Regions from separate parts of the Streptomyces sp. NBC_00096 genome, predicted to be linked through region 2. Evidence: riboswitches for the same ligand, from Rfam matches in the RefSeq annotation. Region 2 holds a riboswitch; the other holds the start of a gene.
The links. Region 2 has a riboswitch for glycine ahead of gcvP (aminomethyl-transferring glycine dehydrogenase). Riboswitches for the same ligand answer to the same signal wherever they lie in the genome.

Region 1: linked by a shared signal. The riboswitch ahead of gcvT (glycine cleavage system aminomethyltransferase GcvT) and the one ahead of gcvP (aminomethyl-transferring glycine dehydrogenase) in region 2 are both predicted to bind glycine.

The regions. Positions count from the first base shown of each region.
Region 1 covers NZ_CP108221.1:1,806,517-1,815,163, forward strand. Annotated here, with positions in the region: gene OG904_RS07500 (ABC transporter permease) at 1-945, opposite strand, end outside; gene OG904_RS07505 (enhanced serine sensitivity protein SseB C-terminal domain-containing protein) at 1,413-2,153, opposite strand; gene OG904_RS07510 (enhanced serine sensitivity protein SseB) at 2,221-2,931, opposite strand; gene OG904_RS07515 (AAA family ATPase) at 3,065-3,742, opposite strand; glycine riboswitch at 3,945-4,048, shown strand; gene gcvT (glycine cleavage system aminomethyltransferase GcvT) at 4,233-5,348, shown strand; gene gcvH (glycine cleavage system protein GcvH) at 5,430-5,813, shown strand; gene glyA (serine hydroxymethyltransferase) at 5,830-7,086, shown strand; gene OG904_RS07535 (APC family permease) at 7,255-8,647, shown strand, end outside.
Region 2 covers NZ_CP108221.1:6,076,136-6,084,782, forward strand. Annotated here, with positions in the region: gene OG904_RS26930 (DNA polymerase IV) at 1-884, shown strand, start outside; gene OG904_RS26935 (PRC-barrel domain-containing protein) at 949-1,314, opposite strand; glycine riboswitch at 1,433-1,531, shown strand; gene gcvP (aminomethyl-transferring glycine dehydrogenase) at 1,730-4,615, shown strand; gene OG904_RS26945 (DUF5999 family protein) at 4,712-4,918, opposite strand; gene OG904_RS26950 (hypothetical protein) at 5,188-5,808, opposite strand; gene OG904_RS26955 (glutamate-cysteine ligase family protein) at 6,323-7,858, shown strand; gene OG904_RS26960 (CPBP family intramembrane glutamic endopeptidase) at 7,979-8,647, shown strand, end outside.

The sequences.
Region 1 (8,647 bases), 4.3 Mb from region 2:
GTTGAAGGCCAGTACGGTGATGAAGATCGCCGTACCGGGGAAGATCATGAAGAGCGGATCGTCCTCGTAGGTCCGCACGGCCGTCGACAGGGTCTCGCCCCAGGACGGCGTGGGCGGCTTGACGCCGACGCCCAGGAAGCTGAGCGCCGCCTCGGTCAGCACGTTGGTGGGGATCATCAGCGTCGTGTAGACGGTGATCGGCGCCACCAGGTTCGGGAGCAGCTCGCGGAAGAGGATGTACGCCCGTCCCGCGCCCAGGCTGCGCGCGGCCTCGACGTACTCCCGCTCGCGCAGCGACAGGGTCTGCCCGCGGACGATGCGGCCGATGTAGGGCCACCCGAAGAAGCCGATGACCAGGATCAGGACCCACATCCGCAGGTTCGAACCCTCCACGCCCCAGAGGCTGTTGGGGACGACCGAGACGAGGGCGATGATGAAGAGCAGCTGCGGGAAGGCCAGCAGCAGGTCCATCACGCGGCTGATGATCGTGTCGACCCAGCCGCCGAAGTAGCCGGAGACGACGCCGAACAGGGTGCCGAGCCCGACCGCCACGGCGGCGGACAGGAAGGCGACCAGCAGGGAGATGCGGGCGCCGTAGACGATCCGGCTGAACACGTCGCGGCCGTTGACCGGCTCGATGCCGAGCAGGAAGTCGCCGCTCATTCCGCCGCGGGGGCCGGCCGGCAGGCCGAGCAGCGGGTCGAGGAGATCCTCGTGCGGCTCCTCCGGCGGGTGGCCGAGGACCGAGACGATCAGCGGCGCGAAGACTGCGACGAGGATCAGCAGGAGCACGACGACACCGCCGGCCAGCGCGACCTTGTCGCGCTTGAGCCGCGTCCAGGCGATGCGGCCGGGCGAGCGGCCTTCGATGGCCTTGGCGGGGACGTCGGCTACGGACACGGGTGCGGGTGTCTCCGCGCTCATGTCGTGCAGTGGTGCCGTCATCGTGGTGGGGACCCCTCTCGGCCGACGGGTGGGCCGGCCCATGCCCGCCGCTGTGGCGGCGTTGGTGCGGAGTGGCGCTCGGAGTGCGAGGTGCTGCAGGTACTGCAGGTACTGCGAGTACTGCGAGGTACTGCGGGGTACTGCTCGCGGATTTCCTGTGGCGGAGTCGCTCTCGGAGGACTGACCCCGCTCTTGGGTGGGGAGTCTTCATCGGGCGCTCGATCAGCCGCCAGACCCGCAGGTGAATGGATGCGCAACCGTGATCTGAGGGTCGAGTTCCCGTTATCCGGACTTCACTCCCAGCTCAGCGGAGCAAGACCGTCTGTTCGGTACGGAATCGGACATGGCGCCCAACTCGGCGTACTAGCATGCCTATTGGGCGTACATCAGTGTCGAAATCAGGACAACGCAAAGGCCGCACGGAACGACTGTTCCGTACGGCCTCGGGCTGACTTGGCTGCGATGTCTCAGTAGGCGGGCGCCTGTCCCTCACGGTCGTAGAAGGGCCTGGTTTGCGCCCTCAGCCACATCGCCACCGGATCGTGCTCGTCCGCGAGCGCGACCGTGCACACGGGCACGCCCTCGGGGACCGCGCCGACCGACTGGCGCATCATCTCGCGTACGGATTCCAGCGCGTGCGCGGAGGCGTCGTACAGGTCGAGCCCGACGGCGAGGTACGGGGATCCCAGCGCGGGCTGCACCCAGGCGCGGCGCAGCGAGCGCACGGCGGGGGTGCGGTGCGCGTGCTGCGTGAGCAGCCCGTAGAACTGCGGGAGCTCGATGGCGGGTTCGGACAGCCGCAGCGGGCCGGCCGGCATCCGGTCCAGGCCGGTGGCGATCCGGCGCAGGTCGGCCCAGGGGATGCCGACGCCGCCGCCCTGGGCGTGCGGATTGAGCCACAGCCCCCAGCGGTCGGGGTACAGGGCGCGGGCGATGTCCCGGCCGGTGACCACCTCGTACCCGCGGTTCCAGCCGCTGACGGCCAGCTCCTGCGGGGAGGTCGCGCAGGGCGCGTACCCGAGGCCCTCGACCTCCATGCCGCCGTACTGGGCGTCCGGGGAGCCGGGCCGCCCCTGCCAGAGCAGCATCCACAGCCGTCCCTCGGCCAGGGCGTGCAGAAGGGACTCGTAGCTCTCGTAGCGCCCGGGAGTCACCTGGCGCAGCATGTGCTCGACCTGCCCGACCGCGGCCGTGCCTGACGCACTCACCCGGTACCCCTCTTCGTTTCTTCGTCCGCCCGTCGTCCACGCGTGTCGGCCACCAGCTTAAGCGTGCCTACGACAGGTAGAAGGGGCGTACGCGCTCACGAATAAAGTCGACGACCGGGTCCTCGGCGGCGTCCAGCAGGATCAACTGCACCGGCCAGGGCGGTGGGACGCGGGTCAGGGCCCGGCCCAGCGCGTCCATCGGGGCATTTCGCATACCGGGCTCCCATCCCACCAGGTGGACACCGACGTACAGCTCCGGCGCCCCCGCCTCGACGCTGGCGAGGCAGCGGTACGCGGCCGCGACCACTCCGGTGGCGCGGAACTCCTCGGCGGCGGCGGTCAGGAAGTCGACCGGGTCCTCCTGCCAGTCGGGCTCGAAGAGCCGGACCCGGCCACCGGTGGCCGGCCCGTCGAGCGGGCCGCGACCGGCCCGGCAGAGCTCCGCGACGGCGGGCGGGGGCAGCGGCACGCCGACGGCCCCTTCGGGGTTGATCGCGATGCCGAGCTGCGGGGGCAGGCCCCGGGCGAACTCCACGGCGGGGGCGACGGCGAAGTCCATACCGGGTCCGGCGCAGCCGCGGAACTGCTCCTCGGAGCTGTACACGGGTACGTACGCGTCTCCGTTGATCTCCATGGTGGGCAGGTCCAGGCTGCCCACCCCGCCGGGCAGCGGGATCCAGACCTGGCTGCGCCCGAGCACCTCGAGGATCCGCCCCCCCGCGCCGGGCTGCCCGAGCGCCGCCCCGAGCACCTGCTCCAGCTCGTTCCCCGGCCACATGTACGCCTCCGCTTGCTCGCTCCTGGTCTCGCCCGAGGTTAACGGGCGTCCCCGACGGCCCCGCCGGGGGCTCGGGTGCCCCCGGCCCCGGCCCCGGCCACGGCCCCCGGCCCGTGGCCCGTGGCCGCCGCCCTCAGTGGAAGCCGATCTCCGTCAGCCGGGACGCCGCCGGGCGGTCCAGCAGGGTCACCGAGGCGCAGCCGGCCGGCGGGCGGCCGGACTCGGCCTCGCGCAGCAGCCGGGCCACCGCGCCCCGGTGCCGGGCGAAGGCGTACGCCGAGACGCCCCGGCCCCGCGCCGCCTGCCCGGCCCGGGCCTCCTCGGGGGTGGTGTCCAGCAGCACCAGGTGCAGTGCGCGGCCGCGCCGCCGGGCGGCCCTGGCGAGCAGGGCCCGTACCCAGCTCTGCGTACCGCAGTCGTGGACGACGGCCGGGGCGCCGGAGCGGAGCACCCGCCACAGTCCCCAGTAGTGCGCGATCCGGACGGCCGGCCGGTACACCGCGTACGGCAGGGCGGCCGGCATGCGGCGCTCCCAGCGCTCGCGCGCGTCCTGGGAGTCGATGCCGCCGCCGTCCGCGGCCCGCCTGATCAGAGTGCTCTTGCCGCCGCCGGGCAGTCCGGACACGACCACGATGTCCCCGTCCGCGAACCGCAGCCACCGCGGGCCGCCGGGTCCGCGCAGGTCCCGTACCACCGGGGCGGGCCGGCGGCCGGAGGCCGCGGCCGCCCCCGCAGCGCCCTGCGCCCGTACGGCTCCGCGCTGCGTCGGCACGCCCGCCACCGCGCCCTCGCCGGTGGCCGTACCCGTAATCGCCAGTACTCCGAATCTCCGCACAGTGATCGCCTCCCCCGCGCCGGGTCACCAGGACCCGGTCCCCCTGAGTGTAAAGAGACGGTAATCCGGGACCTCCGGTTCCGCTCCGGTTCGCTCCGCTTCCGGACCCCCTCCCCCATTCGGCCGCACGCCGTGCAATGATGTGCGCCATCTGGACACCAACTGCATACCGGCCGCTTGAATCCGCGCGGGAGAGTCCCGGCACGCCGCAAGGCGGTGCCCGGGCGCCGAAGGAGCAAGTACCTCCCTTGAATCTCTCAGGCCCCGTACCGCGTGGATGAGGCAGATCTGAAAAGCGAGCCGCGTCACCGCCCGTGAGGGCACCGGCGTCGGCTCCACCCAAGGTGCAAGTCGAAGACCTTCCCCTGGAAGCGGGGAACTCTCGGCGAACCTCTCAGGTTCCGATGACAGATGGGGAGGAACTCCTCCTCGTCATGTCATGCCCTGGGACCCGGGAGCCACACCCATGAGCACTGCCCCCCGCCTGACCGCCCTCGATGCGCTGCACCGTTCCCTCGGTGCGACCATGACCGATTTCGCGGGCTGGGACATGCCCCTGCGGTACGCGAGCGAGCGCGACGAGCACAACGCCGTCCGCACCAAGGCCGGTCTGTTCGACCTCTCCCACATGGGCGAGATCACCCTGACCGGCCCCGAGGCCGTCAAGGTCCTGGACTACGCGCTGGTCGGCAACATCTCCACCGTCGGCGTCGGCCGCGCCCGCTACACGCACATCTGCCAGGAGGACGGCGGGATCCTCGACGACCTGATCGTCTACCGCCTGGGCGAGACCGAGTACATGGTCGTCGCGAACGCCTCCAACGCCCAGGTCGTCCTCGACGCGATCACCGAGCGCGCCGCCGGCTTCGACGCCGAGGTCCGCGACGACCGCGACGCGTACGCGCTGCTCGCGGTGCAGGGTCCGGAGTCCCCCGGCATCCTCGCCTCGCTCACGGACGCCGACCTGGACGGTCTGAAGTACTACGCCGGCCTGCCCGGCACGGTGGCCGGGGTGCCCGCGCTGATCGCGCGTACCGGCTACACCGGCGAGGACGGCTTCGAGCTGTTCGTCGCCCCCGAGCACGCCGTGGAGCTGTGGCAGGCGCTGACCAAGGCGGGCGAGGGCGTCGGCCTGGTCCCGGCCGGTCTGTCCTGCCGCGACACCCTGCGCCTGGAGGCGGGCATGCCGCTGTACGGGCACGAGCTGACCACCTCCCTCACCCCGTTCGACGCGGGGCTGGGCCGGGTCGTGAAGTTCGAGAAGGAGGGTGACTTCGTCGGCCGCGCCGCGCTGGAGGCCGCCGCCGAGCGTTCCGCCGCCAATCCGCCGCGCAAGCTGGTGGGCCTGATCGCCGAGGGCCGCCGCGTCCCGCGCGCGGGCTTCTCCGTGACCTTCGACGGCCAGGTCGTCGGCGAGGTCACCTCGGGCGCCCCGTCCCCGACGCTGGGCAAGCCGATCGCGATGGCCTATGTCGACGCGGCACACGCCGCGCCCGGCACCTCCGGCGTCGGCGTGGACATTCGCGGTACGCATGAGGCGTACGAGGTCGTGGCCCTGCCGTTCTACAAGCGGCAGAAGTAACACTTCCCCTCACCTCGGCACCTGCGCCGCACGCAAGACCACCGTTCACATCCACTCCACCGCATCCAGGAGAATCAGGTCATGAGCAACCCCCAGCAGCTGCGTTTCAGCAAGGAGCACGAGTGGCTGTCGGCCGCCGTGGACGGCGTCGCGACGGTCGGCATCACGGAGTTCGCGGCCAACGCGCTCGGTGACGTCGTCTACGCCCAGCTTCCCGAGGTGGGTGACACCGTGACCGCGGGCGAGACCTGTGGCGAGCTGGAGTCGACCAAGTCGGTCAGCGACCTGTACTCCCCCGTCACCGGCGAGGTCGTCGAGGCCAACCAGGACGTCGTCGACGACCCGTCCCTGGTGAACTCGGCTCCGTTCGAGGGCGGCTGGCTCTTCACGGTGCGCGTCGCGGAGGAGCCGGGCGACCTGCTCTCCGCCGACGAGTACGCCGCGCTCACCCACTCCGACAACTGATCCCCGGGGACTCCTGATGTCCGTACTGAACACTCCCCTCCACGAGCTCGACCCGGACGTCGCCGCCGCCGTCGACGCCGAACTCGTGCGCCAGCAGTCGACCCTGGAAATGATCGCGTCGGAGAACTTCGCTCCGGTCGCCGTCATGGAGGCCCAGGGCTCGGTCCTGACCAACAAGTACGCCGAGGGTTACCCCGGCCGCCGCTACTACGGCGGCTGCGAGCACGTCGACGTCGTCGAGCAGATCGCGATCGACCGCATCAAGGCGCTCTTCGGTGCCGAGGCCGCGAACGTGCAGCCCCACTCGGGTGCGCAGGCCAACGCGGCCGCGATGTTCGCGCTGATCAAGCCGGGCGACACGATCATGGGCCTGAACCTGGCCCACGGCGGTCACCTGACCCACGGCATGAAGATCAACTTCTCCGGCAAGCTCTACAACGTGGTCCCGTACCACGTCGACGAGACCGGCGAGGTCGACATGGCCGAGGTCGAGCGCCTGGCCAAGGAGTCCAAGCCGCAGCTGATCGTCGCCGGCTGGTCCGCCTACCCGCGCCAGCTGGACTTCGCCGCCTTCCGCCGCATCGCGGACGAGGTCGGCGCGTACCTGATGGTCGACATGGCGCACTTCGCCGGCCTGGTCGCCGCGGGTCTGCACCCGAACCCGGTGCCGCACGCCCACGTCGTCACCACCACCACGCACAAGACCCTCGGCGGTCCGCGCGGCGGTGTCATCCTGTCGACGCAGGAGCTGGCCAAGAAGATCAACTCCGCGGTCTTCCCGGGTCAGCAGGGCGGCCCGCTGGAGCACGTGATCGCGGCCAAGGCGGTCTCCTTCCTGGTCGCGGCCTCGCCCGAGTTCAAGGAGCGCCAGGAGCGCACCCTGGAGGGCGCGAAGATCCTCGCCGCCCGTCTGGTCCAGGACGACGTCAAGGCCGTGGGCGTGGACGTCCTCACCGGCGGCACCGACGTGCACCTGGTCCTGGTCGACCTGCGCAACTCCGAGCTGGACGGTCAGCAGGCCGAGGACCGCCTCCACGAGGTCGGCATCACGGTCAACCGCAACGCCATCCCGAACGACCCGCGGCCGCCGATGGTCACCTCGGGTCTGCGGATCGGTACGCCGGCGCTGGCCACCCGCGGTTTCGACGCAGAGGCCTTCACCGAGGTCGCCGAGATCATCGCGCAGGCGCTGAAGCCCGCCTACGACGCGGACGACCTGAAGGCGCGCGTCTCTGCGCTCGCCGCGAAGTTCCCGCTGTACCCGACGCTCTAGGCACCGGCCTGGGGAGGGCCCGGCACTGTTTTGCACAGGGCCGGGCCCTTCTCATGACCAAAGCCCCCGGTGGGTGCGGCCCATTGCCACTGAATAACCCAAAAAACGGCAAATAGGCTCCGAATAAAGGAAGCACCGCACCCCCAGGCAGGACGGACAGCACACCTCATGGACATGAGCGCGGCCAACAGGAAGGGGCTCAGCCTCTTCGCCCTGATCATGATCGGGCTCGGCTCGATCTTCGGCTCCGGGTGGCTCTTCGGCGCGGGCCAGGCGGCCGCGGTCGCCGGGCCGGCGGCCATCGTCGCCTGGGTGATCGGCGCCGTCTTCATCGGCATGATCGCCATGTCGTACGCGGAGGTGGGCGCCGCCTATCCGCTGCCCGGCTCGATGGCCCGCTTCGGCACCATCTCGCACGGGCCGGTGCTGGGCTTCATCACCGGCTGGGCGGTCTGGATCGCCATCGCCGCGCTGATCCCGATCGAGTCCATCGCCGGTACGCAGTACATGTCGTCCTGGAACTTCGGCTGGGCCAAGGGGCTGGTCGAGAACGGCGGCCTGACCACCTCCGGCATGGCGATGGCCCTGTTCCTGACCGTGGCGCTGTGGCTGGCCTGCTACTGGTCGGTGGCGCTGCTCGCCAAGGCGAACAACCTGCTCACCCTGGTCAAGTTCGCCATCCCGGTGCTCGCCGTGATCGCCCTGATCGCCTCCGGCTTCCACACCGGGAACTTCACCGACCACGGCGGCTTCGCCCCCAACGGCTGGTCCGCGGTCATGACCGCCGTCACCACCTCCGGTGTCGTCTTCGCCTTCAACGGCTTCCAGGCCGTCGTCAACCTCGGCGGCGCCGCCAAGAACCCCGGCCGCGCCATCCCGCTGGCCCTGGTCGGCGCGCTCTCCCTCGGCCTGGTCATCTACCTGGCCCTGCAGATCGCCTTCATCGGCGGCGTCCCGCCGGAGAAGCTGGCCGAGGCCGGCGGCTGGAGCGGCATCAACTTCTCCTCGCCGTTCGCCGACCTCGCCAAGATGCTGATGCTGCACTGGGTCGTCACGATGCTCCAGTTCGGCGCCTTCATCTCGCCGTCCGGCGCCAACATCGGCAACGTCGCCTCCGCCTCCTACATGGCGCAGAACCTCGCGGACACCGGCTTCTTCCCGAAGAAGATCCGCGAGGTCCACCCCAAGTACGGCACCGCCCGTCCCGCGATGTGGCTGAACCTCGGCTTCTCGATCCTGCTGCTGGTCACCGTCGGCCACAGCTGGGAGGCCCTGGCCAGCGTGGTCTCCGCCGCGATGGTGGTCTCGTACCTGATCGGCCCGATCGCGGTCGGCGTCTTCCGCCAGACCAAGCCCGGGCTGCCGCGCCCCTTCCGCCTCCCTGCTGCCAAGATCCTCTGCCCGGTCACCTTCGCCTTCGCCGCCTGCGCCCTGTACTGGTCCAAGTGGCCCGACACCGGCAAGGTGGTGCTCCTCACCCTGGTCGCCGCCCCGATCGCGGCCGTCGTGCTCAAGCGCAAGGGCGAGAAGAACCTGGCCGGGCAGTTCGCCCCGGCCTGGT
Region 2 (8,647 bases):
AGCGGCCGGTGGTCGCCGAGCGGGACGCGAAGTCCGTGTCGGTGGAGGACACCTTCGACGTGGACCTGCACGACCGGGTGCGGATCCGCACCGAGGTGCAGCGGCTCGCCGACCGGTGCGTGGAGCGGCTGCGGGGCTCGGGGCATTCGGGGCGGACCATCGTGCTCAAGGTGCGGCGCTACGACTTCTCCACGCTGACCCGTTCCGAGACCCTGCGGGGGCCCACGGACGACCCCACGGTCGTGCGGGAGGCGGCGGCCCGGCTGCTGGAGTCCGTGGACACCACGGGCGGGGTGCGGCTGCTGGGGGTCGGCGTGACCGGGCTCGCGGACTACACGCAGGAGGACCTCTTCGCCTTCGCGGTGGCGGCTGCGGCCGCCCGGGGGGACGGAGAGGACGGCGGAGGCGGGGAGGGCGGGGAGGGTGGGGAAGGCGGGCGCGGTGGGTCCGCCGGGTCCACTGGGCCGGACGGGGTGGGCGAGAACGTAGGGACGGACGGGGAAGCCGGGGCGGATGGGGCTGCGCCGTCCGGTGGGGAACCGGGAGGGGAGACGGCCGCCCCCACCCCCGGACGGGCCGCGGTCCCGGTCCTGGTCCCGGTCCCGGACCCGGGGAAGGACCCGGAAGGCGGCGGGGCCGGGCCGTCCGGGTTGGCGGCCGAGCGGCGCTGGTCGGCCGGGAGTGATGTGCGGCACGCGTTGCACGGGCCCGGGTGGGTCCAGGGCAGCGGGGTCGGGCGGGTGACCGTACGGTTCGAGCAGCCCGGTTCGGAGCCGGGCCGGGTGCGGACGTTCCTGGTCGACGACCCCGAGCTGGAGCCGTCCGATCCGATGCCGCTGGTCGGGGCCCCGGCCGCGGGGGCCACGACCCCGGAGCACGCCTGAGGGCCGGCCGGGGCGGGGCGGGCCGGTCAGGGCAGGCGGGTCAGGCAAGGCCAGGCCAGGCCGGTCAGGTTTCGTCGGACGGGGTGTGGCCGAAGTCGCGGCGGAACTCGCTGGGCAGGGCCAGGTCCAGGCCGTAGTGGTGGTAGAGCTGCAGCTCCTGTTCGGGGGAGAGGTGGCGGCCGACGCCGAAGTCGGGGGCGTCCTTGATCAGGGAGCGTTCGAAGGGCACGCGCAGGGTGTCGCCCACCACCTCGCTGGGCTCCAGCGGGACGAAGGCGTCCCGGCTGAACAGGCCCGTCCGTACGGCTGCCCATTCCGGGACGCCCGTGGCATCGTCGAGGTAGACCTCGTCCACGGTGCCGATCTTGGTGCCATTGCGGTCGAACGCCTTGCGGCCGATCAGGCTGCGCGGATCGATGTCGGTCTGCACGGTCCGGTCCCTCCATTTGGTCGCAACTCCTCCGTAATGACTACAAAAGTGCATTTCCGGAGAGGGGGCCACTCGAGGGAGTGCCCAGATCCTCGCTGGTAGGCTGGGTGACGGCTGTTGACCCTGTGCGGGAGAGTCCTCCGAGTGAGCTCGACGGAGGCGCCGAAGGAGCAAATCCTCCCCGGAATCTCTCAGGCATACGTACCGCACGAGGTGAGGCCACTCTGGAAAGCAGGGGCAGGTACCGGGCGCGCAGTGCCGGTCCCTCTCCTCACCGACGGTGAAAGCCGGACCTCACGAGCGATCCTCGAGCGGCCCGGTGAAACTCTCAGGTTGAGATGACAGAGGGGGAGGCCGTCCGGGTGCCCGCGCCGAGGCACCCCTCGCAGGTCGTACGACCAGGAGGCCTCCGTACATGACCGCCAACCGCATTCCGCTCTCCCAGCTGGAGCGAGGCATCCCCTTCGAGCAGCGCCACATCGGCCCGGATGCCGAGGCGCAGGCGAAGATGCTCGCCCAGGTGGGCTACGGCTCCCTGGACGAACTCACCGCCGCCGCGGTACCGGATGTGATCAAGACCACCGCCGCGCTGAACCTGCCCGAGGCGCGGACCGAGGCCGAGGTACTCGCCGAGCTGCGTCAGCTCGCCGACCGCAACCAGGTCCTCTCCTCCATGATCGGCCTGGGTTACTACGGCACCTTCACGCCGCCGGTGATCCTGCGCAACGTCATGGAGAACCCGGCCTGGTACACGGCGTACACGCCGTACCAGCCGGAGATCTCCCAGGGCCGCCTCGAAGCCCTGCTGAACTTCCAGACCGTCGTCGCCGAGCTGACCGGCCTGCCGACCTCCGGTGCCTCCCTGCTCGACGAGGGCACCGCGGCCGCCGAGGCCATGACCCTGGCCCGCCGCGTGGGCAAGGCCAAGGGCAACGTCTTCCTCGTCGACGCCGACGCGCTGCCGCAGACCATCGCCGTGATCGAGACCCGCGCCGAGCCGATCGGCATCGAGGTCGTCGTCGCCGACCTGTCCGGGGGCATCCCGGCCGAGGTCGCCGAGCGCGGTGTCTACGGCGTACTGGTCCAGTACCCGGGCGCCTCCGGTGCCGTGCGGGACATCAAGCCGGTCATCGACCAGGCCCACGGACTCGGCGCGATCGTCGCCGTCTCCGCCGACCTGCTCGCCCTGACCCTGCTGACCTCCCCGGGCGAGCTGGGCGCGGACATCGCCGTCGGCACCACCCAGCGCTTCGGCGTCCCGATGGGCTTCGGCGGACCGCACGCCGGCTACATGGCCGTCCAGGCCAAGCACGCCCGCTCGCTGCCCGGCCGCCTCGTCGGCGTCTCCGTGGACGCGGACGGCAACAAGGCCTACCGCCTGGCCCTCCAGACCCGAGAGCAGCACATCCGCCGCGAGAAGGCCACCAGCAACATCTGCACCGCGCAGGTGCTGCTCGCCGTCATGGCCGGCATGTACGCCGTCTACCACGGCCCGGACGGCCTGCGGACGATCGCCCGCCGCACCCACCGCTACGCCAACCTGCTGGCCGCGGGCCTGACGGCCGGCGGGGTCGAGGTCGTGCACGGCTCGTACTTCGACACCCTCACCACGCGCGTTCCCGGCCGGGCCGCCGAGGTCGTGGCCGCAGCCCGCGAGGGTGGCGTCAACCTCTTCCAGGTCGATGCCGACCTCGTCTCCATCGCCTGCGACGAGACGACCCTGCGCGCCGACATCGAGGCCGTCTGGGCCGCCTTCGGCGTCACCGCGGACATCGAGGCGCTCGACGCCACCACGGCCGACGCGCTGCCCGAGGGGCTGCTGCGCGGGGACGCGTACCTGACCCACCCGGTCTTCCACCAGCACCGCTCCGAGACCGCGATGCTGCGCTACCTGCGCAAGCTCTCGGACAAGGACTACGCGCTGGACCGCGGCATGATCCCGCTGGGCTCCTGCACCATGAAGCTCAACGCGACCACCGAGATGGAGCCGGTCACCTGGCCCGAGTTCGGCCAGCTGCACCCCTTCGCCCCGGTGGAGCAGGCCGAGGGGTACCTCACGCTCATCACCGAGCTGGAGGAACGTCTCTGCGAGGTCACCGGCTACGACAAGGTCTCCATCCAGCCGAACGCCGGCTCCCAGGGTGAGCTGGCCGGTCTGCTGGCCGTCCGCGCCTACCACCGGGCCAACGGCGACGAGCAGCGCACCGTCTGCCTCATCCCCTCCTCCGCGCACGGCACCAACGCGGCCAGCGCCGTGATGGCCGGCATGAAGGTGGTCGTGGTCAAGACCGCCGACGACGGCGAGGTGGACGCGGCCGACCTGCGCGCCAAGATCGAGCAGTACCGCGACGAGCTCGCCGTGCTGATGATCACCTACCCCTCCACGCACGGTGTGTTCGAGGAGCACGTCGCCGACATCTGCGCCCAGGTGCACGACGCCGGCGGCCAGGTCTACGTGGACGGCGCCAACCTCAACGCCCTGGTGGGCCTGGCCAAGCCCGGTCACTTCGGCGGCGACGTCTCGCACCTGAACCTGCACAAGACCTTCTGCATCCCGCACGGCGGCGGCGGCCCCGGCGTGGGCCCGGTCGGCGTCCGGGCGCACCTGGCCCCGTACCTGCCCAACCACCCGCTCCAGCCGACCGCCGGTCCCGAGACGGGCGTCGGCCCGATCTCGGCCGCGCCGTGGGGCTCGGCCGGCATCCTGCCGATCTCCTGGTCCTACGTGCGCCTGATGGGCGGCGAGGGCCTCAAGCGCGCCACCCAGGTGGCGGTGCTCGGCGCGAACTACATCGCCAAGCGCCTGGAGCCGCACTACCCGGTGCTCTACACCGGCCCGGGGAACCTGGTCGCGCACGAGTGCATCATCGACATGCGTCCGCTGTCGAAGTCGACCGGTGTCAGCATCGACGACATCGCCAAGCGCCTGATCGACTACGGGTTCCACGCGCCGACCATGTCCTTCCCGGTCGCCGGCACGTTGATGATCGAGCCGACGGAGTCCGAGGACCTCGCCGAGATCGACCGTTTCTGCGACGCGATGATCGCCATCCGCGCCGAGATCGAGCGGGTCGCGGGCGGCGAGTGGCCGGTCGACGACAACCCGCTCGCCAACTCCCCGCACACGGCCGCGGCGCTGGGCGGCGAGTGGAACCACCCGTACAGCCGTGACGAGGCCGTCTTCCCGGGCGGGGTGTCGGCCGCGGAGAAGTACTGGCCGCCGGTGCGCCGCATCGACGGCGCCTTCGGCGACCGGAACCTGGTGTGTTCCTGCCCGCCGCTGGACGAGTACGACAACTGAGGGCCGGGGCGTCCGTCCCCTCGTGACACGAGAAGGGGCCGGTCCGGGAGGTTTCCTCCTGGACCGGCCCCTTTCGTCTGTCGTCGGCCTGGCGGCTCAGGCCGCTTTCATCACGTGCGCCGCCGCGAGCGGGCGGTGCGGGGCGATGATCTGGCCGTCCGGAAGCAGCTCACCGGTGTCCTCGAAGAGCAGGACGCCGTTGCACAGCAGGCTCCAGCCCTGTTCCGGGTGGACGGCCACGGGATGAGCGGCCTCCCGGTCGGCGGAGTCGGCGGACGGGCATGCTGGCTTGTGCTGGCACATGGATGCGTTCTTTCGCTGCGGTGTGGTCTGTGTGCTGCGGCTCGATGCGTTGTTCATGGCCGCCCCCCGTATCAACGACTTGGCTCGGTCAGAGTCCCCAGTGTTCCCCCACGACCTGGTGTCCGGAGGGATTTCGCGGCAGCTGTCCTCATAGATTGATGACGCATCACCCGTGCGGGCGGTTCAGGTCAACTCCCCTGTCATTTCGGGTGGTTCGCTGGGGGCCCGAGTGGGCTAGGCCGAATGGGCATAACAGGCCAGGGGCCGTCTCAGGCGGCCGGTGCGGCCATCGAGGGCGGGACCGGCGGAGCCGTCGGGGTCAGCCGGTGGGTCAGCACGGGCAGCAGTTCGGACACGGGGTGCGGTCGGTACGCGGCGATGCCGGGCGGGGCGGGTGCCAGCGGGACCAGCAGATCGGCCGCGGCCGGCAGTCCGGCGGAGGCGTCGGCGCCCACGGATCCGTGCAGCCACAGCGTCAGCATGTACAGCTCCGGTACGGAGAGCAGCCGCGGCTGGTAGCTCTTGCCCAGGGACTCGGCCTGGCGCAGCGCGCGTTCGGTGGCGGCGACGTACGGGCCCTCGAAGAAGTGGGAGAAGGTCCAGCCGTCCGGGGTCAGCCGGGTGTCGGCCGCCGCGACGTAGCGGTCCCCGCTGCGGATCAGGAACCGCCAGCCGGTGAGCCGGGTGCGCGGCGGCCGGCCGCCGGCGGTGAGGCCGGAAACGTGCAGCCGGTCCAGGACGTGGACGGGCAGCGCCAGTTCGGCGGTCAGCGGACCCTGGAGGGCGCGCAGGGCCGGGGTGTGCGCCTCGTGGACGGCGCTGGGGGAGCCTAGGGCCGCGAGGACACAGCGCAGGGCGGGCGCGGGAGCCGGGGGAACGTGCAGCGGCATGGTGGGTCGCCTCTCACTTGGGAGACCTGTGGAACGGGGGCGGGTGCGGGTGTGGACGGCGCTGTCGCATTCTGGGGCCAGAGGGGGGCTGAGGGGCAATGACCGCGCGCCAACTCTCTGCCTCGTTTGCGGAGTTTATATGACATGTGTTCACGCAGTGTTTCGGGTAGCTGTCCCGCCCATTGCCGACAAGGCGCTTACCGGTCCCGCTGACGTGGCATTCATGCCGGGCGCGCCCAAACATGCCGCGCTGACCTCGGAGGTTACCGGATGGGGGCTCGGCTGAAAAGCGTCGGTTATCGATAACCGGCAAAGTCAGCACTGTATTTGCGCAAGGGGCCTTGCCAGGTGAATGTGCCAAAGCGCCTGTCGGCCAAACCGGCGCGCGCTCCTCGCCAGTCACGCCCCTTTCGCGTTATCGATCACGCCGCCGGGGCATCATCGACCGTAACGCGCGCCTGGGGTGACGGATCTTTTCCACGCCGGCCAGGCCCAGTCGAGGAGGGACGCTCCGATGGGGGAGAAGGTCGTGGCGGGCGGATTCGACCTGTCCGATCGGCAACGGTACCGGAGGAAGCTTCACGAGTGCCTGGAGGTACTGGAGCGACTTCTGGCGGAGAAGAGGTTCGATCGCCCGAAGAACATGATGGGGCTGGAGATCGAGTTGAATCTCGCGGGTTCCGACGGGTTGCCGAGAATGGTGAATGCCCAAGTGCTCGAACGCATTGCGAGCACCGATTTCCAGACCGAACTCGGAATGTTCAACCTGGAGGTGAACGTACTCCCGCACCGGCTCGGCGGCCGGGTATTCGACCAGCTAGCGGAGGAACTGAGCGCGGGCCTCGGGTACGCCCACCGCCAGGCCGTGGAGATCGACGCGGGTGTGGTCATGATCGGAATTCTGCCGACGATCTCCCGCTCCGACCTGGTCACCGCCAACCTCTCGGCGGTGGACCGCTACTCGCTGCTCAACGAGCAGATCCTGATGATGCGCGGCGAGGACTTCACGCTCGACATCGACGGGGTCGAGCGCCTGACCTGGACCTCGGGCTCGATCGTGCCCGAGGCCGCCTGCACCTCCGTACAGCTGCACCTTCAGGTGACCCCGGCCCGGTTCGCGGACGTGTGGAACGCGGCCCAGGCGGTGGCGGCCGCACAGATAGCGGTCGGCGCCAACTCGCCGTTCCTGTTCGGGCGCGAGCTGTGGCGGGAGTCGCGGCCGCCGCTCTTCCAGCAGGCCACCGACACCCGGCCGCCCGAGCTCCAGGCGCAGGGGGTGCGGCCGCGCACCTGGTTCGGCGAGCGCTGGGTGGACTCGGCGTACGAGCTCTTCGCCGAGAACGTCCGCTACTTCCCGTCCCTGCTGCCGATCTGCGACGAGGAGGAGCCGCGGCGGGTGCTCGCCGAGGGCGGGGTGCCGAGCCTGCAGGAGCTGGTGCTGCACAACGGCACCGTCTACCGGTGGAACCGGCCCGTCTACGGGGTGGCCGACGGGGTACCGCACCTGCGCGTGGAGAACCGGGTGCTGCCCGCCGGCCCGACGGTGGCCGACGTCGTGGCCAACGCGGCCTTCTACTACGGGCTCGTACGGACCCTCGCGGACGAGCAGCGCCCGGTGTGGAGCCGGCTGCCCTTCGCGGAGGCGGAGGCCAACTTCGACGCGGCCTGCCGCTACGGCATCGACGCCCGGCTGCGCTGGCCGCGCCGGGGACGCGGCGGGGGACTGGCGAGCGTCCCCGCGGTGCGGCTGGTCCTGGACGAGCTGCTGCCGATGGCCGCGGCCGGGCTGGACGCGTGGGGGATCGAGCCCGTCGACCGGGACCACTACCTCGGCATCATCGAGGAGCGGTGCCGGCGCCGGGTCAACGGAGCGACCTGGCAGGTGGACACGTACCACCGGGCGCTCGCGGGCGGGCTGGAGCGGGACGCGGCCCTCGCCGCGACCACGCGCCGCTACAGCGAGCTGATGCACAAGGGCGACCCGGTGCACACCTGGCCGGTGGGCCTGGCGGGGGCGGAGGTGAGCGCGTCGGTGGCCGCCGAAGGCTGATCCCGGCCACGACCGGTCCCGCCCGGTGATCCCCCCGCCCCGCCGAGGAGGCAGTATGGGGTGATCGGAACGGGATGCCCCCGCGAGCTGGCGCAGCGGGTGGCGGGACGGGAGACGGGCGTGCGGACGGAGCCGGAACCGGTGGTCGGGGAGCTCGGCGAGGGCCTGGACGGGCGCAGGGTCCTGCGCTCCGAGACGCTGCTCGTGCTCGCGCTGTCCCTGGGCGCGAGCGGCGTCTCGGCGCTGATCAGCTTCATCGGCTCGCTGACCAAGCCGGGCGGGCTCAAGGACCAGGCGGCCACGCTCAACGGTTCGTACGCGCCCGGGCGGCCCTGGCTGGACCTGGCCTGGCAGCTGTTCGGCATCGCGACCGCGCTCGTCCCCGTCCTGCTCGTCGCGCACCTGCTGACCCGCGAGGGCGCCCCCGGGCTGAAGGTACTGGGCTTCGACCGCACCCGGCCCTGGTGGGACCTGGGCCGGGGCGCGCTCGTCGCCGCCTGCATCGGGAGCGCGGGGCTCGCCTTCTACCTGGTGGCCCGGGCGACCGGCTTCAACCTGACGGTGGTTCCGGAGGCCCTGCCCGACGTGTGGTGGAAGTTCCCGGTGCTGATCCTCTCCGCGGTGCAGAACTCCGTGGTGGAGGAGGTCATCGTGCTGGCCTACCTGCTGCGCCGGCTCGGCCAGCTGGGCTGGACGCCGACGGCCGCGCTGCTCGCCAGCTCCGTGCTGCGCGGCTCGTACCACCTCTACCAGGGCATCGGCGGTTTCATCGGCAACATGGTGATGGGC